2 regions of the Streptomyces sp. NPDC008313 genome follow, and region 2 is predicted to be linked to the other one. Evidence: riboswitches for the same ligand, from Rfam matches in the RefSeq annotation. Region 2 holds a riboswitch; the other holds the start of a gene.
The links. Region 2 has a riboswitch for glycine ahead of gcvP (aminomethyl-transferring glycine dehydrogenase). Riboswitches for the same ligand answer to the same signal wherever they lie in the genome.

Region 1: linked by a shared signal. The riboswitch ahead of gcvT (glycine cleavage system aminomethyltransferase GcvT) and the one ahead of gcvP (aminomethyl-transferring glycine dehydrogenase) in region 2 are both predicted to bind glycine.

Annotation. Positions count from the first base shown of each region.
Region 1 is NZ_JBIBFR010000030.1:20,662-35,212, reverse strand. It holds gene ACFY93_RS30560 (enhanced serine sensitivity protein SseB C-terminal domain-containing protein) at 1-608, opposite strand, end outside; gene ACFY93_RS30555 (enhanced serine sensitivity protein SseB C-terminal domain-containing protein) at 811-1,578, opposite strand; gene ACFY93_RS30550 (AAA family ATPase) at 1,629-2,333, opposite strand; glycine riboswitch at 2,490-2,595, shown strand; gene gcvT (glycine cleavage system aminomethyltransferase GcvT) at 2,755-3,903, shown strand; gene gcvH (glycine cleavage system protein GcvH) at 4,073-4,450, shown strand; gene glyA (serine hydroxymethyltransferase) at 4,478-5,740, shown strand; gene ACFY93_RS30530 (L-serine ammonia-lyase) at 6,022-7,389, shown strand; gene ACFY93_RS30525 (zinc ribbon domain-containing protein YjdM) at 7,505-7,864, shown strand; gene ACFY93_RS30520 (metalloregulator ArsR/SmtB family transcription factor) at 8,081-8,422, shown strand; gene ACFY93_RS30515 (SulP family inorganic anion transporter) at 8,419-10,152, shown strand; gene ACFY93_RS30510 (hypothetical protein) at 10,149-10,340, shown strand; gene ACFY93_RS30505 (ATP-binding protein) at 10,340-10,765, shown strand; gene ACFY93_RS30500 (STAS domain-containing protein) at 10,801-11,214, shown strand; gene ACFY93_RS30495 (metalloregulator ArsR/SmtB family transcription factor) at 11,418-11,768, shown strand; gene ACFY93_RS30490 (GH25 family lysozyme) at 11,954-12,508, shown strand; partial or broken gene ACFY93_RS30485 (MOSC domain-containing protein) at 12,519-12,872, shown strand; gene ACFY93_RS30480 (IS200/IS605 family accessory protein TnpB-related protein) at 12,878-14,506, opposite strand.
Region 2 is NZ_JBIBFR010000011.1:6,823-21,373, reverse strand. It holds gene ACFY93_RS16305 (MFS transporter) at 1-1,341, shown strand, start outside; partial or broken gene ACFY93_RS16300 (DUF1330 domain-containing protein) at 1,376-1,670, shown strand; gene ACFY93_RS16295 (PhzF family phenazine biosynthesis isomerase) at 1,890-2,699, shown strand; gene ACFY93_RS16290 (type II CAAX prenyl endopeptidase Rce1 family protein) at 2,769-3,569, opposite strand; gene ACFY93_RS16285 (glutamate-cysteine ligase family protein) at 3,951-5,447, opposite strand; gene ACFY93_RS16280 (hypothetical protein) at 5,604-5,747, shown strand; gene ACFY93_RS16275 (hypothetical protein) at 5,994-6,578, shown strand; gene ACFY93_RS16270 (DUF5999 family protein) at 6,905-7,111, shown strand; gene gcvP (aminomethyl-transferring glycine dehydrogenase) at 7,221-10,106, opposite strand; glycine riboswitch at 10,283-10,378, opposite strand; gene ACFY93_RS16260 (PRC-barrel domain-containing protein) at 10,515-10,883, shown strand; gene ACFY93_RS16255 (DNA polymerase IV) at 10,808-12,310, opposite strand; gene ACFY93_RS16250 (MerR family transcriptional regulator) at 12,405-13,079, opposite strand; gene ACFY93_RS16245 (bifunctional nuclease family protein) at 13,265-13,738, opposite strand; gene ACFY93_RS16240 (MerR family transcriptional regulator) at 13,824-14,551, opposite strand, start outside.

The DNA of each region.
Region 1 (14,551 bases), on a different contig from region 2:
ATCATCCCCCGCACGGAGTCGACGGCGGCCGGGGACGTCTCGTACACGTCGAGCCCGATGGCCAGGTACGGCGCGCCGAGCGCGGGCTGCACCCAGGCGCGGCGCAGCGTGCGCACGGCGGGGGTGCGGTGCGCGTTCTGCGTGAGCAGGGCGTAGAACTGCGGGATCTCGATGCCGGGTTCGGAGAGCCTGAGCGGGCCCGCGGGCTGGCGCTCCATGCCCTCGGCGATCCGGCGCAGGTCCAGCCAGGGGATGCCGACCCCGCCGCCGGGGGCGTGCGGGTTCAGCCAGAGGCCGTAGTGGTCGGGGTAGAGGGTGCGGGCGACGTCGAGGCCGTCGACCACCTCGTACGAGCGGCTCCAGCCGCTGGCCGAGAGCTCCTGGGCGGAGGTGACGCAGGGGGCGTACCCGAGGCCCTCGACGTCCATGTGCCCGTACTGGGCGTCGGGTGAGCCGGCCTGGCCGTGCCAGAGCAGCATCCAGACCTGGCCCGCCGACGGGGTCGCGAGCGCCCGCAGGAGCGCCTCGTAGGCGTCGTAACGCCCGGGCGTCACCTGGCGCAGCATGTGCTCGACCTGACCGGCCGCGGCCGTGCCCGACGCGCTCACCCTCAACCGCCCCTCGGAGAAGAAATCACGTGAACCCACCCCATATGCCCTGGTGTCACCGGACCCCGTATCGACTTTCCGTCAACACCTCGACCAGGACATGGAACCAGCTTAAGCGTCGATCCTGACAGCAACTTGACGCGCGGTGTCGCACGTCCGTGTGGCCCCGGGCGGGTGTGCCCGAAGCGGCCGCCCCGGCACGTCAGTACTGCCGCTGGTAGAAGGGGCGCACCTGGGCCCGCATCCAGTCGCCGACCGGGTCCTGGGCGGCGTCGAGGAAGACCATGTTCACCGGGCGGTCGACCGGGACGCGGCCCAGCGCCCGGCCGAGGGCGTCCAGCGGGAGCGTGCGGACGCCGGCCTCCCAGGAGGACAGCTCGACGCCGATGAACAGCACGGGGTCGGCGCCCTCGACGGAGGCCAGGCAGCGGCGGGCGCTCAGCACGGTCCCGGTGGTCTCGAACTCGGCGGAGGCGGCGGACAGGAAGTCCACCGGGTCGTCCTGCCAGTCCGGTTCGGACAGGACGACCCGGCCGCCGCTCGCGGGCCCGTCCAGCGGGGTGCGCCCGGCCCGGCACAGCTCGGCGACGGCGGGCGGCGGCAGCGGCACGCCGACCACGCCGTCCGGGTTCACGGCCAGGCCGACCTGCGGGGGCAGTCCGCGCGCGAACTCGACGGCGGGCGCGACGGTGAACGACATGTGGCTGCCCGCGACGCCGCGGAACTGCTCCTCGGAGCTGAAGACGGGCACGTACGCCTGGCCCTCGATCTCCATCGTGGGAAGGTCGAGGGGGCCGCTGTGCGGGCCCCCGCCGGCCGGCAGCGGGATCCAGAGGAGGCTGCGGCCGAGGACCTCCACGATCCGGGCGCCCGCCGAGGGGACGCCGAGGGAGGCGGACAGCACCTCCTCCAGTTCGTTGCCGGGCCATCCGCCGTGCGGACGGGGGTGTGCCTGTGCCGGGATGTCCATCTGCCTACCACCTGCTCGGGACCGCTGTACGCCTGGTGCGGCTGGAAACCCTAACGGGTGCCGCCGAACTCGATCCGGCGCAGTACGTCCGCCGCCGCCCGGTCGATGAGGACGGCCGAGCCGCAGCCGTCCGGCAGGTCGCCCTTCTCGACGGAGCGCAGCAGCCGCGCCCAGGCGCCGCGGTGCCGTGCGAACGCGTACCGGGTCACGCCCCGGCCGCGCTCGCGCTGGCCCCGGAGTGCGGCGTCCGGGGTGACGTCGAGGAGGAGCAGGTGCAGCGCGCCGCCCCGGCGGCGGGCCTCGCGGGCCAGCCAGCGGCGCACCCAGGCCTGAGTGCCGCAGTCGTGCACGACGACGGCCGTGCCGCGGCGCAGCGCCCGGCGCAGGCCGGCGTAGTGCGCGAGGCGGACGAGCGGGCGGTAGACGGCGTACGGGAGGAACCGCGGGGCGCGGCCGTCCCAGCGGTCGCGGGTGTCCTGGGAGTCGATGCCGACGCCTCGTACGGCCCGGCGCATCAGGGTCGACTTGCCGCTGCCGGGGAGCCCGGTGACGGCGACGATGTCGTGGGCGCCGAAGTACAGCCCGTGCGGGCTGCGCCCGGAGCGCTGCCTGAGGTCGCGGACGACGGCCGTCGGGAGGGGACCGCACGCCCGGGTGACGGGGGCGGTCCGCTCGGGCAGCGCGGCGCCCCGGGCCGCCTCGGGCACTGCGAGGCCCGAAGCCGTCGCGTACGACGTGGTCCTCTTCACCGTGATCGTCCTCCCCCTCGGGTCCAAAGTCCCGTCCCCATCGAGTGTAAAGAAAAGGTAATGGGCCTGGCCTCCTGTTTCCGTCCGTGTCCTGCCACAGGCTGGTTACAGGACACCGGGGGCGCGTGCAATGATGTGCGCGCCAACTGCATACCGGCCGCTTGAATCCGCGCGGGAGAGTTCCCGGTGATCGTCAGTGATCCCCCGGGGCGCCGAAGGAGCAAGTCCCTCCCTTGAATCTCTCAGGCCCCGATACCGCGCGGGCGAGGCACATCTGAAAAGCGGGCCGCCCAGCGGTGGCCCCACCCAAGGTGCAAGTCATGACCACCGGTTCGCCGGGTCGTGGTGAACCTCTCAGGTTCCGATGACAGATGGGGAGGACAGCCTCGCCGTCCTGCCTTGCCGTCATGCCTTGGGAGCCCCACCGATGAGCAGTTCCGATCCCTCTGTACCCGTGCCCCGCCGCACGGCACTCGACGCCCTGCACCGTTCGCTGGGTGCGACGATGACCGACTTCGCCGGCTGGGACATGCCGCTGCGGTACGGCAGCGAGCGCGACGAGCACCTCGCCGTCCGCACCAGGGCCGGTCTCTTCGACCTGTCGCACATGGGCGAGATCACCGTGACCGGCCCGGACGCCGCCGCCCTGCTGAACTTCGCGCTGGTCGGCAACATCGGCTCGGTCGGTGTCGGCCGCGCCCGCTACACCATGATCTGCCGCGCCGACGGCGGCATCCTCGACGACCTGATCGTCTACCGGCTCGCCGAGACCGAGGCCGGGTCCTCTCACTTCATGGTCGTCGCCAACGCCTCGAACGCGCAGACGGTGCTGGACGCGCTGACCGAGCGTGCCGAGGGCTTCGACGCCGAGGTGCGCGACGACCGCGACGCGTACTCCCTGATCGCGGTCCAGGGGCCCGAGTCCCCCGGCATCCTGAAGTCGCTGACCGACGCCGACCTGGACGGCCTGAAGTACTACGCGGGCCTGCCCGGCACGGTCGCGGGCGTCCCCGCCCTGATCGCCCGCACCGGCTACACCGGCGAGGACGGCTTCGAGCTGTTCGTCGCGCCCGGTGACGCCGTGCGGCTGTGGGAGGCGCTGACCGAGGCGGGCGCCGGGGCCGGCCTGGTCCCCTGCGGGCTGTCGTGCCGCGACACGCTGCGCCTGGAGGCCGGCATGCCGCTGTACGGGCACGAGCTGACGACGTCGCTCACCCCGTTCGACGCCGGTCTCGGCCGGGTCGTGAAGTTCGAGAAGGAGGGCGACTTCGTGGGCCGCGAGGCGCTCGCGAAGGCCGCCGAGCGGGCCGCGGAGAACCCTCCGCGGGTGCTCGTCGGGCTGGTGGCCGAGGGCCGCCGCGTCCCGCGCGCCGGGTACCAGGTCGTCATCGGCGGCACGGTGGTCGGCGAGGTCACGTCCGGAGCGCCGTCGCCGACGCTCGGCCGGCCGATCGCGATGGCGTACGTCGACGCCGCGCACTCCGCGCCGGGCACGGCCGGGGTCGGTGTGGACATCCGGGGTACCCACGAGCCGTACGAGGTCGTGGCGCTGCCCTTCTACAAGCGCCGGAAGTGATCCCGGCGGCACCCGGCCCGCTCCCGGGGCCGGCGGCCGCAATCGGCCCGCACGGGTCCGCGGGAGGTGTTTCCGGCCATGCCGGAAGGCGCCCACTCCCCGGCTTTCACCCCTTTGTCACCAGTCCCCCGTTCGTCATCACTCCACCGCGTACAGGAGAATCCAGGCCATGAGCAACCCCCAGCAGCTGCGCTACAGCAAGGAGCACGAGTGGGTGTCGGTCGCCGAGGACGGCGTCTCGACGGTCGGCATCACGGAGTTCGCGGCCAACGCGCTCGGTGACGTCGTCTACGCCCAGCTCCCGGAGGTCGGTGACACGGTGACCGCGGGCGAGACCTGCGGCGAGCTGGAGTCGACCAAGTCCGTCAGCGACCTGTACGCACCGGTCGACGGTGAGGTCACCGAGATCAACGAGGACGTGGTCAACGACCCGTCGCTGGTGAACTCCGCGCCCTTCGAGGGCGGCTGGCTGTTCAAGGTGCGCGTCTCGGAGGAGCCGAAGGACCTGCTCTCCGCGGACGAGTACTCCGAGTTCTCCGGCTCCTAGTCTCCGGCTTCTAAGGACTTCCGACTGATGTCGCTTCTCAACACATCCCTGCACGAGCTGGACCCGGACGTCGCCGCCGCCGTCGACGCCGAGCTGCACCGCCAGCAGTCCACCCTGGAGATGATCGCCTCGGAGAACTTCGCTCCGGTGGCGGTCATGGAGGCCCAGGGCTCGGTCCTCACCAACAAGTACGCCGAGGGCTACCCCGGCCGCCGCTACTACGGCGGCTGCGAGCACGTCGACGTGGTCGAGCAGATCGCGATCGACCGGGTGAAGGCGCTGTTCGGCGCCGAGCACGCCAACGTGCAGCCGCACTCGGGCGCCCAGGCCAACGCGGCGGCGATGTTCGCGCTGCTGAAGCCCGGCGACACGATCATGGGTCTGAACCTCGCCCACGGCGGGCACCTGACCCACGGCATGAAGATCAACTTCTCCGGCAAGCTGTACAACGTGGTCGCCTACCACGTGGACGAGAAGTCCGGCCAGGTCGACATGGCCGAGGTCGAGAAGCTCGCCAAGGAGTCGAAGCCGAAGCTGATCGTGGCCGGCTGGTCGGCGTACCCGCGTCAGCTGGACTTCGCCGCGTTCCGCCGCGTCGCGGACGAGGTCGGCGCGTACCTGATGGTCGACATGGCCCACTTCGCCGGCCTGGTCGCCGCGGGTCTGCACCCGAACCCGGTGCCGCACGCCCACGTGGTCACCACCACGACGCACAAGACGCTGGGCGGCCCGCGCGGCGGCGTGATCCTCTCGACGGCCGAGCTGGCCAAGAAGATCAACTCCGCCGTCTTCCCCGGTCAGCAGGGCGGACCGCTGGAGCACGTGATCGCCGCGAAGGCCGTGTCCTTCAAGGTCGCCGCCACCGACGACTTCCGCGAGCGCCAGCAGCGCACACTGGACGGCGCCCGCATCCTGGCCGAGCGCCTGGTCCGGGACGACGTGCGGGCCGTGGGCGTGGACGTGCTGTCCGGCGGCACGGACGTGCACCTGGTCCTGGTCGACCTGCGGAACTCCGAGCTGGACGGACAGCAGGCCGAGGACCGTCTCCACGAGGTCGGCATCACCGTCAACCGGAACGCGATCCCGAACGACCCGCGTCCCCCGATGGTCACCTCCGGGCTGCGCATCGGCACGCCCGCCCTGGCGACGCGCGGATTCCGGACCGAGGACTTCGCCGAGGTCGCGGACATCATCGCCGAGGCGCTGAAGCCGTCGTACGACGCGGACGCGCTCAAGGCCCGGGTCTCGGCCCTGGCGGACAAGCACCCGCTGTACCCCGGCCTGAAGTAGTTCCGGGCGGGCGGTCACGGTCATGTCGCATTTCATGCGATCACCGTGATTTCGTACGAACGGGTACGGTCGCGTACCCTTCCGTACGTACCACCCGTCACGGGCCGCGCGCCGCGCGCCCGTCCGGGCATCCGGGGCACCGCGCACACTGGGAGGTGAGCGTGGTGCCCCGTGGCGTGTACCGCCCCGGCCCGGTCCCGTCCCCGCACCCCCGTTCCCCGCACCGCCCTCCGCACCACCGGCCGACAACGGCGTCGGCCGAAACCCTTAGGAGTCACCCCGTGGCCATCTCGGTCTTCGACCTGTTCTCGATCGGCATCGGCCCGTCCAGCTCCCATACGGTGGGCCCGATGCGTGCCGCGCGCATGTTCGCCCACCGGCTGCGCAACGAGGACCTGCTGACCCCGACCGCCTCCATACGCGCCGAGCTGTACGGCTCCCTGGGCGCGACCGGCCACGGGCACGGCACCCCGAAGGCGGTGCTGCTCGGCCTGGAGGGCGAGTCTCCCCGGACCGTCGACGTCGAGGGGGCCGACCAGCGCGTCGAGTCGATCCGCGCCCACAGCCGCCTCAGCCTCCTCGGCTCCCACGAGATCGACTTCTCCTTCGACGACGACCTGATCCTGCACCGCCGCAAGGCCCTGCCCTACCACGCCAACGGCATGACGCTCCTCGCGTACGACGCCGCCGGCGAGACGCTGCTGGAGAAGACCTACTACTCGGTGGGCGGCGGTTTCGTCGTCGACGAGGAAGCGGTGGGCGCCGACCGGATCAAGCTCGACGACACGGTCCTGAAGTACCCCTTCCGCACGGGCGACGAGCTGCTGCGCCTGACCCGGGAGACGGGTCTGTCGATCTCCGCGCTGATGCTGGAGAACGAGCGGGCCTGGCGCACCGAGGAGGAGATCCGCGAGGGCCTCCTGGAGATCTGGCGGGTGATGCAGGCGTGCGTGTCGCGCGGCATGTCGCGCGAGGGCATCCTGCCCGGCGGCCTGAAGGTCCGCCGCCGCGCCGCCGTCTCCGCCCGCCAGCTGCGCGCCGAGGGCGAGCCGCTGGCCCACGCCATGGAGTGGATCACGCTCTACGCGATGGCGGTGAACGAGGAGAACGCGGCGGGCGGCCGGGTCGTCACCGCCCCCACCAACGGCGCGGCCGGCATCATCCCGGCGGTCCTGCACTACTACGTCAACTTCGTGCCGGGCGCCGACGAGGAGGGCGTGATCCGGTTCCTGCTCGCCGCGGGCGCCATCGGCATGCTCTTCAAGGAGAACGCGTCCATCTCCGGCGCCGAGGTCGGCTGCCAGGGAGAGGTCGGCTCGGCCTGCTCGATGGCGGCCGGCGCCCTCGCCGAGGTCCTCGGCGGCAGCCCCGAGCAGGTGGAGAACGCCGCCGAGATCGGCATGGAGCACAACCTGGGCCTCACCTGCGACCCGGTGGGCGGCCTCGTCCAGATCCCCTGCATCGAGCGCAACGGCATGGCCGCCGTGAAGGCCGTCACCGCCGCGAAGATGTCCATGCGCGGCGACGGCTCCCACAAGGTGTCCCTCGACAAGGTCATCAAGACGATGAAGGAGACCGGCGCCGACATGAGCGTCAAGTACAAGGAGACCGCCCGGGGCGGGCTCGCGGTGAACATCATCGAGTGCTGAGGAAGTAGGCCCTGACCAGCGCGTTCCCTTCTTCGGCGCTGTCAGGGCCTTCCCTGCTCAGGCGGCGGGAAGTGGTCGCGTCGGGACAGAGGCCGAAGGACGTTACGCTGACCGGATGACCGAGAATCTTCCTCCCTGTCCGAAGTGCTCCTGTGAGTACACCTACGGGATGAACGCCCTCGCGGTGTGCCCGGAGTGCGGGCACGAATGGGTGCCCGGAGAGAGCAGCGCGCAGAGTGCCGACGCCGCCGGAGAGCGGGTCGTCAAGGACGCTGTCGGCAACGTGCTGAGTGACGGCGACACGGTGACGGTCGTCAAGACGCTCAAGGTGAAGGGAAGCCCCTCGGGGATCAAGGCCGGGACCAAGGTCCGCAACATCCGGCTGGTCGACGGGGCCGACGGCCACGACATCGACTGCAAGGTCGACGGGTTCGGAGCGATGCAGCTCAAGTCCGGCGTGGTCAAAAAGGCCTGACCCACGACCGGCGGCCGGCTTCCTCCGACCGGTCCCCGCTTCCCCTCCGGCCCACCGCCCCGCCCCTGGGTGAGATCTTCTTTCCAGTCGTCGGATGCCGAATTGCAAAACTTCGCAATTGGTTAGATGCTTAGTTCGCTGTGCCCGTAGGTAGCCGCGGGCACAGCACCTGCCACCCCCCGGGGGCGGGCGTCCGAAGTGGGAAGTCGAGGGGTCGTGTCGGTTCCGCTGTATCAGGCCAAGGCCGAGTTCTTCCGGATGCTGGGACATCCCGTGCGGATACGGGTGCTGGAGCTGCTGCAGGACGGACCGATGCCGGTACGAGATCTTCTGGCCGCCATCGAGGTGGAGCCCTCCGGCCTGTCGCAGCAGCTCGCGGTGCTGCGCCGGTCGGGCATCGTCACTTCCCGGCGCGAGGGCTCGACGGTGGTCTACGCACTCGCCAGTGGGGACGTCGCCGACCTCATGCGGGCCGCGCGCCGCATCCTCACCGAGATGCTGGCCGGGCGGAACGAGCTGCTGGCCGAGCTGCGGGATGCCGAGGTCACCGCGCGATGAGAATCCCGCTCGGCCGAGTGAGGGCCCGGCTCATCGCATTGCTGCCCAGCGGTACCGATCTGCTGGAAGCACGTCGCGACCCGCGCCGGGACCTGCTGGCCGGCCTCACGGTGGCGGTCGTCGCGCTACCGCTCGCACTCGGTTTCGGCGTCTCCTCCGGGCTCGGCGCCGAGGCCGGGCTGGCCACCGCCGTCGTGGCCGGCGCGCTCGCCGCGGTCTTCGGCGGTTCGAATCTGCAGGTGTCCGGCCCGACGGGCGCGATGACCGTGGTGCTGGTGCCGATCGTCGCCGAGCACGGGCCGTCCGGGGTGCTCACGGTGGGGCTGATGGCGGGTGTGCTGCTCGTCGCGCTTGCCCTGCTGAGGGCGGGCACGTACATGCAGTACGTGCCCGCGCCGGTGGTGGAGGGCTTCACGCTCGGCATCGCCTGCGTGATCGGACTGCAGCAGGTCCCGAACGCGCTCGGGGTGCCCAAGCCGGACGGCGACCGCGTGCTGATCGTCACCTGGCGGGCGCTGGAGGAGTTCGCGAAGAACCCGAACTGGACCGCCGCCGCCTTCGCCCTGGCGGTCGCCGCCGTCATGCTGATCGGCGCCAGGTGGCGGCCCACGATCCCCTTCTCCATCGTCGCGGTGACCGGCGCGACCGTCGTGGCGCAGGCCGCGGGGCTGGACGCGGCGAAGCCGATCGGCGCCCTGCCGTCCGGCCTGCCCGCGCCGTCGCTCGGCTTCCTCGACCCGGGCACGCTCGGCTCGCTGCTCGCCCCGGCGATCGCGGTGGCGGCGCTGGCCGCCCTGGAGTCCCTGCTGTCGGCCTCGGTGGCCGACGGCATGACGGTGGGCCAGATCCACGACCCGGACCGCGAGCTGTTCGGGCAGGGGCTGGCCAACATCGCGGCGCCGCTGTTCGGCGGGGTGCCCGCGACCGGCGCCATCGCGCGCACCGCGGTCAACGTCCGTACCGGCGCCGGGTCCCGGCTGGCGGCGCTCTCCCACGCCGTGGTCCTGGCCGTCATCGTCTTCGCCGCCGCGCCGCTCGTCTCGAAGATCCCGCTGGCCGCGCTCGCCGGCGTGCTGCTGGCCACCGCGGTCCGTATGGTCGAGGTCGGCTCGCTGCGGGCGATGGCGAGGGCGACCCGCTCCGACGCGCTGATACTCGTGCTGACCGCCGTTGCGACCCTCGCCCTCGATCTCGTCTATGCCGTGATCATCGGCCTGGTGGTCGCGGGTGCCCTGGCGCTGCGCGCGGTGGCCGGGCAGGCCCGCCTGGACCAGGTCCCGCTCGACCGGGGCGACCACAGCGCCGAGGAGCACGCGCTGCTCGCCGAGCACATCGTCGCCTACCGCATCGACGGGCCGCTGTTCTTCGCCGCCGCCCACCGCTTCCTGCTGGAGCTGGCCGAGGTGGCCGAAGTCCGCGTCGTCATCCTGCGCATGTCCCGGGTGACGACCATCGACGCCACCGGCGCCCTGGTTCTCAAGGACGTGGTCGAGAAGCTCAACCGGCGCGGCATCGTCGTCATGGCCTCCGGGATACGTGCCGGCCAGCGGCAGGTCCTGGACTCGGTGGGCGCGCTGGAACTCCTGTGCCTGGAAGGGCGCGAGTACGCCACCACGCCCGAGGCGATCCAGGGCGCCCGCATCCACCTGGAGGGCGCCGGTGTCCTGCCGGCTCTCCCCGCCCGGACGTCCCGGTCCGTCAGCGGCGAAACAGAGGAAACCGTCGGATGAGCACTCCACCCGCATCCCCGCTCATCATCGAGGTCTCCGGCGCGGAGGCCCTGTGGCTGCTGGAGGCCGGCGCGATGAGACGCCTGGTGTGCCCGCGGCGGGACCTCACGGTCGTCCGGCCCGGCCGACTGCCGCGCCCGCGTTCCAGGACCGTGAGCGGATTCCGTCCCGCCCGCGCGGAGGCGTGATGAGCACCCGGCTCGAAGCCCTGCCCCACCGGCATGTGCTGACGCTGCCCACGATGCCCGCCGCGGTACGAACGGCCCGGGAGACCGCCGAACAGGCCCTGGCCGAGTGGGGCATCAACCCGCACCATCCCACCGTCGGCCCGGCCCTGCTGATCCTCGGCGAGCTCGTCACCAACAGCGTCCGGCATGCCGCCGTGACCTCTCCGCAGGTGACCGTGATCTACGCGGCGGGCGAGGACTGTCTGGCCTTCGCGGTCCATGACCGCCACCCCTACCAGCCGGCCCTGCACGCGTCGGTCATCGGCACCGGGACGGGCGGCCTGGCCACCGTCATGGAGCTCACCCTCGGCCTGGGCGGCACCGCCGTCGTCCGCAGCGACGCCGACGGCGAGGGCAAGAGCATCTGGATCACCCTCCCCCTGTGACCCGACAGGCGGACCGCGCAAGGAAGTTGACGACCATGACCATCGAGTGGCGCTACACCGTCGAGCAGGACCTCGGCGTCCTGTCCGTCTCCGGATACCTCGGCCTGGACGCCGTGCACCGCTTCGCGGGTGCCGTCGGCTGGGTGGTGGGACGCGGGAGCGGACCGGTCATCGTCGACCTGACCGCACTGCGCAGCTGGTCGGCCGAAGGACAGTTGGCCATCATCGAGGCCGCGCGCCGTCTGGCGGAAGCAGGCCGCGGCCTGGAGCTGGCCGCGATCCCGGCAGACGGCTCCCTCGTCCCCGGCGGGGACTGTCCGCACATCCCCGTGCACGCCGCCCTGGCCGGCGCGCTCGCGGCACACCGCACACCGCACGGTGAGCCGCCGGAGGGCCGCACCGAGTGGCGGACGGCAGGGTGGCCGAGCGGAGACGTCGCGGGAGAGTGACCCCGCCGGGTTCGGCCGGGGGCGAAGACGCATTGTCGAGGCCATCACCGCTGATCCCGGACGGTCCGGCTCTCGTGCGAGGATTCGGCGTGGCCGTCGCGGCAGGCGAGGATGGGCCGCATGTGTGTGACGAGTGGGTGGATGCGATGCACCGGGGACCGGCCGCTACGGCCGTGCCGCTCCGCCGGGGAGGGGACGGCACGATGAGTACGCCGCTGTACCAGCTGAAGGCCGAGTTCTTCAAGACGATCGGTCATCCCGCGCGCATCCGGGTCCTGGAGCTGCTGAGCGAGCGCGAGCACGCGGTCGCCGAGATGCTGCCCGAGGTGGGCATCGAGCCGGCCCATCTGTCCCAGCAGCTCGCCGTGCTGCGCCGGGCCAACCTGGTGGTCACCCGCAAGGAGGGCTCCACCGTGTACTACTCGCTGACCAGTCCGCACATCGCCGAACTGCTCGGGGTCGCCCGCACCATCCTGTCCGGCGTGCTGGCCGGGCAGGCGGAACTGCTCGCCGATCTGCGGGCCGCCCAGACGCAGTCGAAACCGCCGTCGTAACGACGGCCCGCGGCGGTCCGGCGGTGAACGTCATCGGGTGCTGAGTGCGGCGGCGCGCCGGTCGGTCACCCGTACGAGTGGGGGTGGGAGGGGCCACGCAGGGGAAAAGGCATGGTAGTCGGTGAGTCATCGACGGCCTCTCCCCAGGCTTCGGCCCTCCTCCCCCACCGCACGGAGGTACCCCCATGCTGCGCGGCATCGACGTCAGTTCCTACCAGTCCTCGTCCTTCGACACGGACGGTCTGTCCTTCGTCTTCATCAAGGCGACGGAGGGCCGCTCGTACGTCAACTCGAAGCTCGGCGCCCAGACCAAGACGGCGCGCGACGGCGACTGCGTGGTCGGCTTCTATCACTTCCTGTGGCCGGGCCACATCACCGCCCAGGCCGAGTACTTCGTGAGCAAGGCCCCCGAGAAGTCGGGCGACATCCTCGCCGTCGACTGGGAGACCACTGGCGACGGCACCCACGCGAGCAACAGCGAGAAGGACCGCTTCATCCGCAAGGTCAAGGAGCTCCGCCCGCACCACCGGGTGATCCTCTACTGCAACCGCAACTTCTGGCTCAACATCGACACCACCTCGTACGCGGGTGACGGCCTCTGGATCGCCGACTACGTGACCGCGGGCAAGCCCCGCATCAAGGCCAAGTGGCGCTTCCACCAGTACAGCAGCAGCCCGCACGACAAGAACGTCGCGAAGTTCGACAGCCGCGCCGACCTGCGGGACTGGGCGACGCCGTAGGCTTCGTGGCATGGACGGGACAGTCACCGCGGTCAGCAGCAACGGCGCGTACTCCTTCACCAAGCCGAACCGCGAGAGCATCACGCTGCTCGCCGGACTGGGCGTGGAGGGGGACGTCCACGCGGGCGAGACGGTGAAGCACCGGTTCCGGATGCGCCGCGATCCGTCGCAGCCCAATCTGCGGCAGGTGCACCTCCTCCACGAGGAGCTGTTCGCCGAGGTGGCCCGAGCCGGGTTCACGGTCACGCCCGGCGGCCTCGGGGAGAACGTCACCACCCGGGGCGTCGACCTGCTGGGGCTGCCCACCGGCACACTGCTGCGCCTCGGCGACGAGGCCGTCGTCGAGATCACCGGGCTGCGCAACCGTTCCTAGTCAGTGAGCAGGAGTGAGTCTTGGACCCATTCCTGGCCACTGCGGACATTCCGAACGGTTTTGGATGTCCTGGTCGCCCGCGTTCTCGCCGCGTCCGGCTGCATGGATCGTGTCCGTGGTCCGGGAATGCGGGGGCGGGGTTCCTCGCGCCCGAGGGTGCCCGGTCGGGCCTGGACGGTCCGATGCCCGTGCACATCGCTCTGGTGTGCACGGGGCGGTGCTGTCCGTCGCCGGATCGGATGCCCTTGGGCGCGTCGCCCGATCGCGATGCTCGCGGCATCGTGACGGGTCGTCTTACGTCGGGGTGCGGTCATCGGCTTCTGCCAGTGCTGGGCGCCCCATTTCGAGGTGTACGCCGGATCGACGGCGATGATGCTGATGCCGGTCTGATCGGCCATCGAGGTCAGCCGGGCGCGCAGCTTGCCGGTGGGCATGCCGGAGATGAGCCGTCTGAAGCGGCGTCGGTGGCCGTGTTTCTCGCGGGTCTTCTCCGCCGTGAAGTCGAGGTCCTCGACGGCGATTGCCGTGACGCCACAGGACTTCGCCCAGTTCAGCAGGCGCGACAGGGCGTGCCGCACTTGGGCGTCACGATGGTCTGCGCTGCCCGACAGGTCGTAGAAGAACCGGCGGGGCTGCCCGATCGGGTTCCCATGGGCATCGAGGCGCCACGCAGCCAGGTGATCAGCGTTGGTGTCCACGCCGATCACGCCGTGGGCGAGCGCTGCCTGGAGTGAGACGGTCTTCGTCGGCGGGATCTGCCAGGAGGCGGTCACGTACCAGCGTCCACGCCGCACGTCGTAGTGGATGCGGTAGGCGACGGCCCGGTTGGCTTGCGCGCGGTCGGCCCATTCTTCGCCGCGGTGCGGGAAGCGTACCTTCGCGGAGAGTACGTACCGGCCGTGCCCGGCATTGGCCAGGTCGGTGAGCGGAGCGGGCAGTTTGATACTGACCTCGCCCCCGGGTGAGATGCGGATCGTCTCGTTCCCGAAGCGTTTCCCGGACTCCCCGTCGGCCTGGAGGAACCAGCGCCCGGCTTCCCAGCGTTCACGCCATTCAGCCTCGGTGAGTTGCGCGTTGCCGAGGGTGTGGCGGGTGCCCAGCAGACATTTGCCGCCCCGCACCACGTGTACGACACCGCTCTCACGGTCGGCGCGGACCGTGTCGAGCCGGTCTTCGAGGACATGAAGGCGGCGCGTCTTGTTGAACCATTCGTGGGCGGAACGGTAGCCGCCCGGAGTGCGCTTGCCACCCTTGTCGCCGACCGGGAGCGACAGACGGTGCCGGATCGTCCTGACGCCGGCTTCGAGAGACTGAAGGTGCGCGGTCTGCCCACGCCGGGCCAGTGCCCACTGGTCGTGCGTGGCCTTGGTGATACTTCCCGCCCACCGCGAAGACGACTCGGCTGTCAGCTCCCGCTTCCGCGCCGCCCAGGTGTCAGCGGAGTGTCCAAGTCCGTCACCGCAGCGGGCCTTGAGGTCCTTCGACGCGAGCGAGCCGAGGTGCGCGCCCACCCGCCTGAGCACCTTCTCGTCCTCGGGTGTGAGGTGCTTGAGGCGGTCACGCACCGCCACGCCGGACGGCCCCGGAGCCACGAACGGCGCCGCCACGTCCCGCAGCCCACCCACCGCGACCACCCGCCCCTCCACGGCCCGAAGACACCGCCATCACAC
Region 2 (14,551 bases):
GCTCTGGTGGTGGCGGCGGTCGCCAGCCTCGGGACGCCGCTCATCACCAGCGTGGCGACCTCGTTCCACGTCTCGCTCGGCAGCGCCCAGTGGACGCTGACCGTCGCGCTGCTCAGCGGCGCCGTCGCCACGCCGGTCCTGGGCCGCCTAGGAGCCGGCCCTCACCGGCGCGCCACGATCCTCGCCACGCTGATGGTCGTCGTCGCCGGCAGCACGCTCACCGTGCTGCCGCTGCCCTTCGCGTGGCTGCTGGCCGGCAGGGCGGCCCAGGGCGTCGGGCTCGGGCTGACGGCGCTGATGATGGGCGTGGCCCGGGACCACCTCCCCGAGAAGCGCGGCGCGGCCGTGATCGCCCTGATCTCGGTGGTCTCGGTCATCGGGGCCGGCGTCGGCTACCCGCTGGCCGCACTGCTCGCCGAGTTCGGCGGGGTACGGGCCGCCTACGGCCTCGGCCTGGTCGTCACCGCCGCCGCCCTCCTGACCGCGTGGCGTTCCATGCCCGAAGCCCCCGAGGGCCGCTCCGCCCACGTGGACGTGGCAGGCGCGGTCGTCCTGGCCGCTGCGCTGCTCCTGGTGCTGTTCCTCGCCGGCGAACGGGATCTGTGGAGCCGGCACCTCGCCATGGCGGCGGGCCTCGCCGTCGTCGCGGTGGTGCTGCTCTGCTTCTGGGCCGTCATCGAGCTGCGCAGCACGACGCCCCTGGTGGATGTGCGGGCGGTGCGGCACCCGGCGGTCGCCGGGGCGAACCTCGCGATGTTCTTCGGCGGGATCGGCATGTACCTCCTGCTCACGCTCATCACCCGGTACGCGCAGACGCCGCACGGCGCCGGCTACGGTTTCGGGCTGACGACCTTCGTCGCCGGGCTGGTCCTCGTCCCGTTCTCTGTGCTGGGGTTCGTCGCCGGCAAGCTCACGCCGCGGGTCCGGACGCGGATCGCCGACCGCCTGCTCCTGGCCGGCAGCGCCGTCGTGGTCGGCGGCGGGTTCGCCCTGTTCGCGGCGGCCCGGTCGGACCTGGCCGAACTGTTCGCGGCGATGGGCGTGCTCGGCTTCGGCGTCGGCGGCTTCTCGGCCGCGATGCCCGGCGTCATCCTGGCCGTCACCCCCACGAGCGAGACGTCCAGCGCCATGAGCTTCAACTACGTCGTCCGCAGCGTCGGGTACTCCCTGGGCAGCGCCATCGGCGGCCTGATCCTCGCCGCGGGCACCGGCCCCGGCCGCCTCTTCCCCGACGACAGCGCCTACACCACCGCGGCGCTGGCCGGCATCGGCGCCATGGCGATCACGACGCTGGCAAGCCTCGCTCTCGCCCGCCGACGCACGTCCGAGACCAACCCGTAAGTCAGATGCGCTCATTTCCGACACTGGAGGTTCCATGCCCAAGGGCTACTGGGTCAGCGTCTACCGCGCCATTGCAGACCCTGCGAAGCTGGCTGCTTACGACAAGCCGGCCGGTCCGGCCGTCGCGGCCGGGGGCGGTCGGGTCCTCTCCCGCGCCCAGCCGGGTCGTGGCGTATGACGCCGGAATCGCCGAGCGCACCATCCTGATCGAGTTCGACAGCTTCGAACAGGCCGTCGCGGCGCGCGAGAGTGCGGCCTACCAGGAGGCGCTGGCCGCCCTCTCCGACGGCGTCGAGCGCGACTTCCGCATCGTCGAAGGCATCGACTGACCTAGGTTCTTTCGTTCGGATCAGGCCGGGCTCGCGGGGTCCGGCCTGATCCGAACGAAAGACCCTGGGTTCCGTCTCGACACGTACGGTCGCCGCGGGCCACCGGGGTGGCCAGGGACCAGATCGTTCAGGGCGTGGGACGGGTGAGCCCTCGAAGGCGGTCCAGATCCCCGGGATTGGCCTTGGCCTGCGGCCCTGGCCGCCCTCTAGCGTCGTCCTATGCGCATCCGAATCGTCGACGCCTTCACCGACCGCCCCTTCTCCGGCAACCCGGCCGGTGTGCTCCTGCTGGACGCCTTCCCCGACGACGCCCGGCTCGGGAACATCGCCCTGGAGGTCAACCACGCCGAGACCGCGTTCGCCCACCCTCTCCCCGGGGGAGGCGAGGCCGACTGGGCGCTGCGCTGGTTCACTCCCGCCACCGAGGTCGCGATGTGCGGTCACGCCACGCTGGCCACCGCGCACGTCCTGCACTCCACCGGCGCCCACCAGGGGCCGGTGCGGTTCGCCACGCGCAGCGGGGTGCTCATCGCCACGCCGCACGAGGACGGGTCGATCACCCTGGACTTTCCGACCGCGCCGCTCACCCCGGTCGACGTCCCGGCGGGCCTCGCCGAGGCCCTGGGCGCGGAGCCGCGCTCGGCCCTCGACACCGGCCCGAACGTGGGCGACCTGCTGGTGGAACTCGCCGACGAGCAGACCGTCCTCGATCTCGCCCCCGACTTCCGGGCTCTCACGCGCCACTCCGAGCGGGGCGTCATCGCGACCGCCCTGGCCGCCGATCCGTCACACGGCTACGACTTCGTCTCCCGCTGCTTCTTCCCGAACGTCGGCATCGACGAGGACCCGGTCACGGGCAGCGCCCACACGGCCCTGGCCCCCTTCTGGTCCGAACGTCTCGGCAGGGCAGGTCTCACCGGGCGTCAGGCTTCGCGCCGCTCCGGGCTCGTCCGCACCGAGGTCCGCGGCGAACGCACCCTGCTCACCGGCCGCGCGGTCACGGTCATCGAGGGCGAACTGCTCGCCTGACGATCACGCCGGGCACCCTGAGGCCGCACGCCGGAGCGTACGGCGCCCGACGCTCCGGGCGGGCGGCCGTCACGGCGTGGGCAGCCACCCGACCCGGCCGGCCAGCAGGGCGTATCCCACGAAGGCGCCGATGTCGAGCAGCGAGTGCGCCACCACCAGCGGCCCGACGCGGCCCCAGCGGCGGTACAGCCAGGCGAAGACCACACCCATCGCCATGTTGCCGACGAAGCCGCCGACGCCCTGGTAGAGGTGGTAGGAGCCCCGCAGCACCGAACTCGCCACCAGAGCGGTGCCCGGGCTCCAGCCCAGTCGGTCGAGGCGGCGGAGCAGATACCCGACGACGATCACCTCTTCGAGGACCGCGTTCTGGATCGCGGAGAGGATCAGCACCGGGTACTTCCACCACACGTCGGGCAGGGCCTCGGGCACCACGGTGAGGTTGAACCCGAGGCCCCGGGCCGCCAGGTAGAACGCGATGCCGGTGCTGCCGATCACCGCCGCGAGCGCGGCGCCACGGCCGAGGTCGGACCACGGCCGCGTACGGTCGAACCCGAGCGTGCGCAGCCCCTCTCCCTCGCGCACCAGGAAGTGCGCGACCAGCGCCACGGGCACCAGCGCCGAGGCGATGCCGAAGAGTTGCCAGGCCAGGTCGAGCCAGGGGCGCCCCGGAGCCGCCGACGCGTTGAGGGTCGCCGCCTGGTCCTTGAGCCCGCCCGGTTCGGTGACCGACCCGACGAAGCTGATCAGCGCCGACACCCCGCTCGCGCCGAGCGAGAGGGCCAGCACGAGGATCGTCTCGTCACGGAGGATCTGCCGTGGGGACCGCTTCACCGGAAGGGATGCGCCCGCCGGCCCCGGCTCCGCCTGCACTGCTGCCTCCCGCTGAGTAGTCCCGCACCACCGCCCCGCCGGTCCGGCTCTCCGACGACTCGGCGACGTGACGCGTGACGACGTGACGCGTGACGACGACGACGATCGCGTGCGACAGGCCGGCGAGGCGACGGGGCGACACCGCGGGGAGGTCACAGCATGCCCGACGCGCCCGTCACGGACGGCACCGGCCCCCGGTGACGGGCGCGCCGCTCGGCGCGCGGGCGACCACGACAGCGGCCCGGCCGAGGCACCCTGAGCTTCGGCCCACAGCCCCCCGGCGTCGGGCCGCTCACCCACTCGCCCGGCGGGACCCTCCGGGCGTCGTCCGGGAGATGCCGAGAAGAAGGTGTGCCGCCCTCACCCCAGCGGCACGGGCTCCTACAGCCCCACCGGCCAGGTGTGCACGGGCTCCCCCAGCCGCGACAGCTCGCTGTAGCGCCGGGTCGTCGCGGCCAGGGCGGCCTCGCGGTCGAGACCCTTCTCCAGCGCCCGGTGGAAGGTCGCGGCCTGCCAGCTCGCGCCGTTCGTCCGGCGGCGGCACCCCTCCTCGATCACTCCGAGGTAGAAGTCCCGGTCGGCGGGCTCGATGCCCCAGGCGTCCAGCCCCGCCGCGGCCAGCGGCAGCAGCTCGTCGCGCACCAGGTGCACGGCGTCCACCTGCGCGGTCCCCGCGTACCGGCCCCGGCGCGGCCACTCGAGGCGCGCGTCGATCCCGTACCGGCAGGCGGCGTCGAAGTTGGCCTCGGCCGCCTCGAACGGCAGCCTCGTCCACACGGGCCGCGCGTCCTCGGCGAGGGCGCGGACCACCCCGTAGTAGAAGGCGGCGTTGGCGACCACATCGGTGACCGTGGGTCCCGCGGGCAGGACGCGGTTCTCGACACGCAGGTGCGGCGCGCCCTCGGCGATCCCGTACACGGGCCGGTTCCAGCGGTACACCGTCCCGTTGTGCAGGACGAGTTCGGAGAGCTGCGGGACGCCTCCCTCGTCGAGCACCTTCAGCGGGTCCTCTTCGTCGCAGATGGGCAGCAGCGCCGGGTAGTAGCGCAGGTTCTCCTCGAACAGGTCGTGCGCCGAGGTGATCCACCGCTCGCCGAACCAGGTCCGCGGCCGCACTCCCTGCGCCTGGAGCTCCGGCGGCCGGGTGTCGGTGGACTGCTGGAACAGCGGGGGCCGCGACTCGCGCCACAGCTCGTGACCGAAGAGGAACGGGGAGTTGGCGCCGAGGGCGACCTGCACGGCCGTGACCGCCTGCGCCGCGTTCCACACGTCCGCGAAACGCCCGGGAGTGACCTGGAGGTGGAGCTGCACCGAGGTGCAGGCCGCCTCCGGGGCGATGGACTTCGACGTACAGACCAGCCGTTCGACGCCGTCGATGTCGAGTTTGAAGTCCTCGCCGCGGGCGGCCACGATCTGGTCGTTGAGCAGGGTGTAGCGGTCGACGTCGGACAGGTTCGAGGAGACCAGGTCGTCCCTGCCGAGGGTCGGCAGAATGCCGATCATCACGATTCCGGCGTCGAGCTCCTTCGCTTTCCGGTGGGCGTACGCCAGTGACGTGCGCAACTCCTCGGCGAGCCGGTCGAAAACGCGGCCGCCCAATCGGTGGGGAGCGATGTTGACTTCCAGGTTGAACATGGCGAGTTCTGTCTGGAAATCCTGACTGGCTATGCGCTCCAGTACTTGTCCGTTCATCATTCTCGGCATGCCGTCCGGACCCGCCAGATTCAACTCGATCTCCAGGCCCATCAGATTCCTGGGCCGATCGAACCGCTGCTCGTCCAGCAGCCGCGCCAGCCCCGTCAGACACTGCTGGAGCTTCTCGCGGTAACGCCGGCGATCGGACAGGTCGAACGGCCCTGCCACGACCTTTTCCCCCATCGAAGTGTCCTTCCTCGGATGGGCAGGCCGACACTCCGGCCGCTGATGTCCACGGTCACGGAGGATGATGCCCCCCAAACGCGATCCATAACGCCCCCCGGACTGCCCGCCGGCCGCTACCCTGGACCGGACAGGCTCCAGGCACATTCACCGGGCATGAAGCACCACGCAGTTTCAGCTCACTGCGGCCTCGTGAAAAACGCCGACGACAATCGGCCGACCGCATCGGCGGCATATTCCGAGGTCATCGCCGAGTACCCGTCCGGAATCGGGATGAAACCCTTCGTTTTGCCGACCTGATAACGCCTTGTTCTTCATATTGACGACGGGTAGCTGAAACACCATGTGAACACCTGTCGTATAAACTTGCCGAACGAGGCAGAGAGTTGGCGCTCGCGGTCGTGGGTCCTGGCGTCGAGTCGACGTGCGGCAGGCATCACCTTGATGGCAGGGTCCGGCCCCGCCACCTCTGACCTCGAGAGCTGACAGCGCCGTCCGCCCCCGCCCTCGCGCCACTGTGCCTGTCGAATTGAGAGGCGATCCACCATGCCCCTGCTTGTCCCGCCGGCTCCCGCGCCCGCCCTCCGCACCGTCCTCACCGCTCTCGGTTCCCCCACCGCGGTCAGTGAGGCCCGCACACCCTCCCTGCGGACCGCACAGGGACCCTGCACGCCCGATCTCCCCCTGCCGGTCCACGTCCTGGACCAGGCCACTCCGGCGGGGACGCCGACCACCCGGCTGGCCGGATGGCGCTTCCTCATCCGCTCGGGCGACCGCGCGGTGGCCGCCGCGGAGACCGTGCTGACGCCCGACGGCTGGGCCTTCTCCCGCTTCTTCGAGGGGCCGTACATCGCCGCGACCGAGCGCGCCCTGCGTCAGGCGGAGAGCGTGCAGCAGCCCTACCAGGCCCGTCTGCTGTCCGTACCCGAGCTCTACATGCTCACGCTCTGGCTGCACGGCGACCTCACGGCGGACGGGGACACCGGCCATCCCGCCGCCACGGACCTCCTGGTGCCGCTCGCCCCGGCGCCTCCGGGCATCGCCTCCCACCGTCCGCACCGTGTCGCCGACCTGCTGCCGGTCCTGACGCTGCGGCTCACCCCCGCGCCCCTGCTCAGCTCGCCCGCCTGACACCCGGCCCGCACCGCACCCCCGCCGCCGCACACCCGTGCCCCGCCGCCGCCCGCCGGCCGCGGGGCACGCCGGCGCCCGGACCAGTCCCATACGGCCACGCCGAACCACCCGAAGGGACAGTGCAGTTGCACTGAACCGTCCGCGTGGGTGACGCGTCATCAACCTGTGAGAAGCGCTGCTGCCAAATCCCTGCGGATTGACGCCCGTAGGGCAACACTGGGTCCTGACCACACACACAAACGGGGGGCGGCATGAGTACATCAAGCCGCAGGACAGACACCACAGCCATCACTCACATCACCACCCAGCGAGAGATCCCACCCATGTGCCAGCACCAACCACCGTGTCCCTCAGCCGACTCCGCCGACCGGGAAGCCGCTGTCCTCGTGGCACACCACCCGGAGCAGGGCTGGAGCCTGCTGTGCAACGGCGTTCTGATCTTCGAGGACACCGGTGAGCTCCTGCCGGACGGGCAGATCATCGCCCCGCACCGTCCGCTGGGCGCCGACACGGTGATGACGGCGGCCTGAGCCGTCCGCGCACCACTCACCACCGAGGGCGGCCGCGGCCGCCCTGACAGACGAGGGGCCGGCCCGGAGACACTCCTCCGAACCGGCCCCGACGCATGTCCGTACGCGACTACTCGTCGTAAGCGTCCAGCGGCGGGCAGGAACAGACCAGGTTCCGGTCGCCGAAGGCCTGGTCGATGCGGCGCACCGGCGGCCAGTACTTGTCGGCGGCCGAGACCCCGGCCGGGAAGACGGCGTCCTCGCGGCTGTAGGCGTGCGTCCACTCGCCGCCCAGCGACGCCGCGGTGTGCGGCGCGTTCCGCAGCGGGTTGTCGTCCGCCGGCCACTCGCCCGCGCCGACCCTCTCGATCTCGGCACGGATCGCGATCATCGCGTCGCAGAACCGGTCGAGCTCACCGAGGTCCTCGGACTCGGTCGGCTCGATCATCAGGGTGCCGGCCACCGGGAACGACATGGTCGGCGCGTGGAAGCCGTAGTCGATCAGGCGCTTGGCGATGTCGTCGACGCTGACGCCGGTCGCCTTGGAGAGCGGGCGCAGGTCGATGATGCACTCGTGCGCCACCAGCCCGCCGGGGCCCGTGTAGAGCACCGGGTAGTGCGGCTCCAGGCGCTTGGCGACGTAGTTCGCCGACAGCACGGCCACCTGCGTGGCCCGCTTGAGGCCCTCGCCGCCCATGAGACGCACGTACGCCCACGAGATCGGCAGGATCCCCGCGGAACCCCACGGCGCGGCCGAGATCGGGCCGACGCCCGTCTCCGGCCCGGCGGCGGGCTGCAGCGGGTGGTTCGGCAGGTACGGGGCGAGGTGGGCGCGGACACCGACCGGGCCGACACCCGGGCCGCCGCCGCCGTGCGGGATGCAGAAGGTCTTGTGCAGGTTCAGGTGGGAGACGTCGCCGCCGAAGTGGCCCGGCTTGGCGAGGCCGACCAGCGCGTTCAGGTTGGCGCCGTCGACGTAGACCTGGCCGCCCACCTCGTGCACCTGGGCGCAGATGTCGGCGACGTGCTCCTCGAAGACACCGTGCGTCGAGGGGTACGTGATCATCAGCACGGCGAGCTCGTCGCGGTGCCGCTCGATCTTGGCCCGCAGGTCCTCGACGTCGATCTCGCCGTCGTCCGCGGTCTTCACGACGACGACCTTCATCCCGGCCATCACGGCGCTCGCGGCGTTCGTCCCGTGCGCCGAGGACGGGATCAGGCAGACGGTGCGCTGTTCGTCGCCGTTCGCGCGGTGGTACCCGCGGACGGCGAGAAGACCGGCCAGCTCGCCCTGCGAACCGGCGTTGGGCTGCAGCGACACGTTGTCGTAGCCGGTGACCTCGGCGAGGCGCTCCTCCAGCTCACGGATGAGCGTGAGGTAGCCCTGGGCCTGCTCGGCGGGCGCGAAGGGGTGCAGCGAGCCGAACTCGGGCCAGGTGACCGGCTCCATCTCGGTGGTCGCGTTGAGCTTCATCGTGCAGGAGCCCAGCGGGATCATGCCGCGGTCGAGCGCGTAGTCCCGGTCGGAGAGCCTGCGCAGGTAGCGCAGCATCGCCGTCTCGGAGCGGTACTGGTGGAAGACCGGGTGGGTGAGGTACTCGTCGGTCCGCAGCAGCGCCGCGGGCAGCGCGTCCGCCGCCGCCCCGTCCAGCGCCTCGATGTCGCCGTCGACGCCGAACGCGTCCCAGACGGCGGTCAGCCGCGCCCGCGTGGTCGTCTCGTCACAGGCGATCGACACGTGGCCGGCGTCGGCGAGGTGGAGGTTGACCCCGCCCCGGCGCGCGGCGGCGACGATCTCGGCGGCCTTGCCGGGCACCCGAACGGTCAGCGTGTCGAAGTAGGCGCCGTGCACCACCTCGGCCCCGCCGGCCCGCAGCCCCTCGGCGAGGACGGTGGCGTAGCGGTGGGTGCGGCGAGCGATCGTGCGCAGTCCCTCGGGGCCGTGGTAGACGGCGTACATGCCGGCCATGACGGCGAGCAGCACCTGCGCGGTGCAGATGTTGCTGGTGGCCTTCTCGCGCCGGATGTGCTGCTCACGGGTCTGCAGGGCGAGGCGGTAGGCCTTGTTGCCGTCCACGTCGACGGAGACGCCCACCAGCCGGCCCGGAAGACTGCGCGCGAAGGTCTCGCGGACCGCCATGTATCCGGCGTGCGGGCCGCCGAAGCCCATCGGGACGCCGAAGCGCTGCGTCGTGCCGACCGCGATGTCGGCGCCGAGCTCGCCGGGCGAGGTCAGCAGCGTGAGCGCGAGCAGGTCGGCGGCGACGGTGACGACCGCGCCGAGCTCGTGCGCCTGGTCGACGAGGGGCTTCAGGTCGCGTACGGCACCGGAGGCACCGGGGTACTGGACCAGCACACCGTTGATCTCACGCTCGGCGATCCCCGCCGGGATCCCGTCGCTGAGGTCGGCGACGACGACCTCGACACCGGCCGGCTCCGCGCGGGTCTGTATCACCGCGATCGTCTGGGGCAGGGCGTCCGCGTCGACGAGGAAGAGGCCCTTCTTGTTCTTGCCCATCCGCCGGGACAGCGCCATGGCCTCGGCGGCCGCGGTGCCCTCGTCGAGCAGCGAGGCGCCCGAGGTCGGCAGGCCGGTCAGCTCGGCGACGACGGTCTGGAAGTTCAGCAGCGCCTCCAGGCGGCCCTGCGAGATCTCCGGCTGGTAGGGCGTGTACGCCGTGTACCAGGCCGGGTTCTCCATGACGTTGCGCAGGATCACCGGGGGCGTGAAGGTCCCGTAGTAGCCGAGCCCGATCATGGAGCCGAGGACCTCGTTGCGGTCGGCGAGCTCGCGCAGTTCGGCGAGCACCTCGGCCTCCGTGCGCGCACCGGGCAGGTCCAGGGCGTCGGCGTTCTTGATGACGTCCGGCACCGCGGCGGCCGTCAGCTCGTCGAGCGAGCCGTAACCGACCTGCGCGAGCATCTTCGCCCGGGCCTCGGAGTCGGGGCCTATGTGACGCTGCTCGAAGGGGATTCCCTGTTCGAGCTCGGAGAGCGGAATGCGACTGGCGGTCATTGAGGAGGCCTCCTGGTCGATACGACCTTCGAGGGGCACCACGGCACGGGTACCCCGACGGCCTCCCCCTCTGTCATATCAACCTGAGAGCTTCACCGGTCCGCCCTGGGGCGTGCCGGTTTTCACCGTCGGTGAGAGCGGAAGCCGTCGACACCCGCTCTGCTTTCCAGAGTGACCTCGTCCATGCGGTACGTGAGCCTGAGAGATTCCGGGGAGGATTTGCTCCTTCGGCGCCTCCGGTGTCTTCCGGAGGACTCTCCCGCACGGGGTCAGCGGCCATCGCCAGCCTACCAGCGGGGAGGGAGCACGAGTCCTCGAGTGGCCGCCTCACGGGATGTGCCCTTTTGTAGTGACTAGGCACGATGCACGCAGTGACGCAGTGACGACGGGCGACCTTGTGGAGGGACCGTGCAGACCGACATCGATCCGCGGAGCCTGATCGGCCGCAGGGCGTTCGACCGCAACGGCACCAAGATCGGCACGATCGACGAGGTCTACCTCGACGACGCGACCGGCGCCCCGGAGTGGGCGGCGATACGGACCGGTCTGTTCAGCAGGGACGCCTTCGTGCCGCTGGAGCCGAGCGAGCTGGTCGAGGGCGCGTTGCGCATTCCCTTCGACCGGGCCCTGATCAAGGACGCCCCCGACTTCGGTGTGGGCCGCCATCTCTCACCCGAGCAGGAGCTCCAGCTCTACCACCACTACGGGCTGGACGTCGCCTCCCCTCCCCCGCCGGACCGCGACTTCGGTCGGCTGGCGGGCAGCGGCGAGACCTGATCCGCGGCCTGGTCCGCGGCCCGGTCCGCGGGCCGCGCCGTCGCGGGGCCGGGCTCGGCGGCGGCGGCCGGGTCCACCAGCGGCAACGGATCCGCCGGCTCCAGCTGAGGGTCGTCCGTCCGGAACGTCCGCACACGGCCGGGCGCCGAGTACGGCGTCTCGAAGCGGACCGTGACCCGCCCGACCCCGCTGCCCTGCACCCACCCGTGCCCCCACTCCGCGTGGCGCACATCGTGACCCGCGGGCCATCTCCGCTCGGCCGGCTCCGCCGGTGCCCCGGCCGGCCCCGCGGCCGGGGCGTCACCGACCGGTTCGCTCCCCGCGTCCTTCTCGGCCCCGGCACGCTCCTCCGCCGCAGCGGCCTGCGCGAACAGGTCCTCCTGCGTGTAGTCGGCCAGCCCCGTGACGCCGACCCCGAGCAGCCGCACGCCCCCGGTCGTGTCCACCGCCTCCAGCAGCCGCGCGGCAGCCTCCCGCACCACCGCCGGATCGTCCGTCGGTCCCCTCAGCGTCTCCGAACGGGTCAGCGTGGAGAAGTCGTACCGCCGCACCTTGAGCACCACGGTCCGTCCCGACCGTCCCGTGCCCCGCAGCCGCCCCACGCACCGGTCCGCGAGCCGCTGCACCTCCACGCGGACCCGCACACGGTCGTGGATGTCGACGTCGTAGGTGTCCTCCACCGACACGGACTTGCTGTCCCGCTCCGCCACCACGGGCCGCTCGTCCTGGGCGAGCGCCATCGCGTACAGGGCGTGCCCGTGGGCCTTCCCCACCAGCCGCACCAGCTCGTCCTCGCCCGCCTCGGCGATCTCCTCGACGGTGGTGATGCCGCCCCGCCGCAGATGGTCCCCCGTCGCGGGCCCGACGCCCGGCAGGGTGCGCACGGACATCGGACCGAGCAGCGCGCGCTCGGTCCCCGGCTCTATCAGGACGAGGCCGTCCGGTTTCGCCTGCTCGGAGCCGATCTTCGCGAGCATCTTGGAGGCGGCGAGCCCCACCGAGCCGGTCAGCCCCGTCACCGCGCGGATGTCCGCGCGGAGCTTCGCTCCGGCCAGCCGCGCCGAGGCGGCGTCCCAGGCGCTCCCTCCGGCCTCCAGGTCCACGAACGCTTCGTCCAGGCTCAACGGCTCCACCAGCGGGGAGAGCTCTCTCAGCAGCCCCATCACCTGCTCGCTGATCTCGCGGTAGAGCCCGAAGCGAGGCACCAGATACGCCGCGTTCGGTGCCAGACGGCGGGCCTGGGCCATCGGCATCGCCGAGTGCACCCCGAACACCCGTGCCTCGTACGACGCGGTCGCCACCACGCCACGCGGGCCGAGCCCGCCGACGACCACCGCTTTCCCGCGCAGGCTCGGCTTGGACGCCTGCTCCGCCGCCGCGAAGAAGGCATCCATGTCGAGGTGCATGATCGTGGGCGCGGTTCTCACAGGTCCGATGCTGCCCTACACCACTGACAACGGCCCCGGCTCCCGCCGCCGTGGCGGCCGGGGAAGCCGGGGCCGTCGTGCGGTCCTCCGGGCGTCAGACGGCGCGGTTGCGCCGCCGCGCCAGCTCGTCCATGGGATTGTTCCCGACCAGCGTCTCGCCGGTGTCCACGCGCTCCGAGTGCAGGTGCGACAGGGCGCCCTCGACGTCCCGCCAGACCACGCCCACGGCGATCCCGAACACACCCTGACCGCCCTGCAGCAGGGCGTGCACCTCATCGGACGACGAGCACTCGTAGACCGTCGCTCCGTCGCTCATCAGCGTCATCCGCTCCAGATCACGCAGAACTCTCCCGCGCAGATGCTGGACGGTGGTGCGGATGTTCTGCAGTGACACCCCGGTGTCCAGCAGCCGCTTGACGATCTTGAGGACGACGACGTCGCGGAAGCTGTACAGCCGCTGCGTCCCCGACCCGCAGGCCGACCGCACGCTCGGTTCGACGAGGCCGGTGCGGGCCCAGTAGTCGAGCTGCCGGTAGGTGATGCCGGCCGCCGCGCACGCCGTCGGGCCTCGGTACCCCACCTTCTCGGAGGTGTCCTCGCCCCCGCCGGGCACTGCCGTCGGCCGCTGCGGAACGTGATCGGCAGCGCTGCCGTGGTGCGCGTACCCCCTGCTCGAGCGGAGCCGAGAGCTTGAGGGAGGGTACGGACCGCCCTCCCCCGGATCCAGTCCGGGGGCGCTCCCAGCCGTACCGTCGCCGCTGCTTCTCACGCCGACCTCCGTCCTTGACCTGCCTTCTCGACCGTAGGCAGTCACCCGGGGTGCGTCAACGATCGCCACACTCGGCACGCCGAGTGATAATCACCCTAGGGGTGGTTTCCCCAGCGCTCAGGCGGGGAAAGGGTGGCCGGTTGTGGTCCGCCGTGCCGAACGTCACGTCGCCGGCGGGACGACGCTCACTGGCTGTTGGTGCCGAAGTCCTCGGGCGAGATCTGGTCGAGGAACTCGCGGAACTTCTCCACCTCGTCCTCCTGCTCGTCCGGGATCGCGATACCGGCGTCGTCGAGCACACCGTCACTGCCGAAGATCGGCGTCCCGGTGCGCAGCGCCAGCGCTATGGCGTCGGACGGCCGCGCGCTCACCTCAACTCCGCTGGCGAACACCAGCTCCGCGTAGAAGACGCCCTCACGCAGATCCGTGATGCGCACTTCGGTGAGTTCCTGACCGACGGCCTCCAGCACGTCCTTGAACAGGTCGTGGGTCAGCGGCCGCGGGGGTGCCATGCCCTGCTGTGCGAAAGCGATCGCCGTGGCCTCCCCCGGTCCGATCCAGATGGGGAGGTAGCGGTCGCCTCCCACTTCACGCAGGAGCACGATCGGTTGGTTGGAGGGCATCTCGACCCGGACACCTACGACATCGAGCTCGTTCACACAGCAACCCTAGGCCGTGCTCGGGACGTTTGGGTAGTCGGGCACAGAACGGGTGGACGATCCGCAGTCCGGCGAGTGCGCCGGGTCACGGCAGCCGCACCCCCAGGGCCGTCTGCACCAGCGCGGCGTGCAGTTTCACCGCGAGTCCGGCAAGCTCCTTCGTGCGGGCCTCCGCGTGTGCCCTGGTCTGCGGATTGCGATGGCGCCGCAGAGGGGCCACGACCTGGTCGACGAGCCCCGCCTCCCGGTCGGCGGCCGCCTTCATCACCCGCAGGTGGCGCGGCTCGATCCCGAACCGCCCCAGCTCCACGACGAGCGCGGCGACGGTGACCGCCTCCGCGTCGTAGGCGCCGTCCGGCAACGGGCTGATGAGCCCGTACGACTCCCACTCGGCGAGTTCCGGTTCGCCGATCTCGGCGGCGGCGAGCAGCTCGTCACGGCCCACACGCGCCGCGGTCGGCTCCTCGGATCCCTCCAGCGGTTCGCCGGCGCTCCCGTCGCTCCTGCGCCCCAGGGGCGGCAGCCGCACCGGCTCACCACGCTCCAGCGCGTCCAGGTGCTCGCGGATCACCTTCAACGGCAGATAGTGGTCCCGCTGCATCCTCAGGACGAGGGCGAGGCGCTCGACGTCCTGGGAACTGAACTTGCGGTAGCCCGAGGCGGTCCGCCGCGGCTCGACGAGTTGCTCCGACTCCAGGAAGCGGATCTTGGAGATCGTCACTTCGGGGAACTCGTCGCGCAGCACGCCCAGCACCGTGCCGATGCTCATCAGCCCACTGTCCGCGGCGGCGGTACCGCTTCCGGCACCGCCGC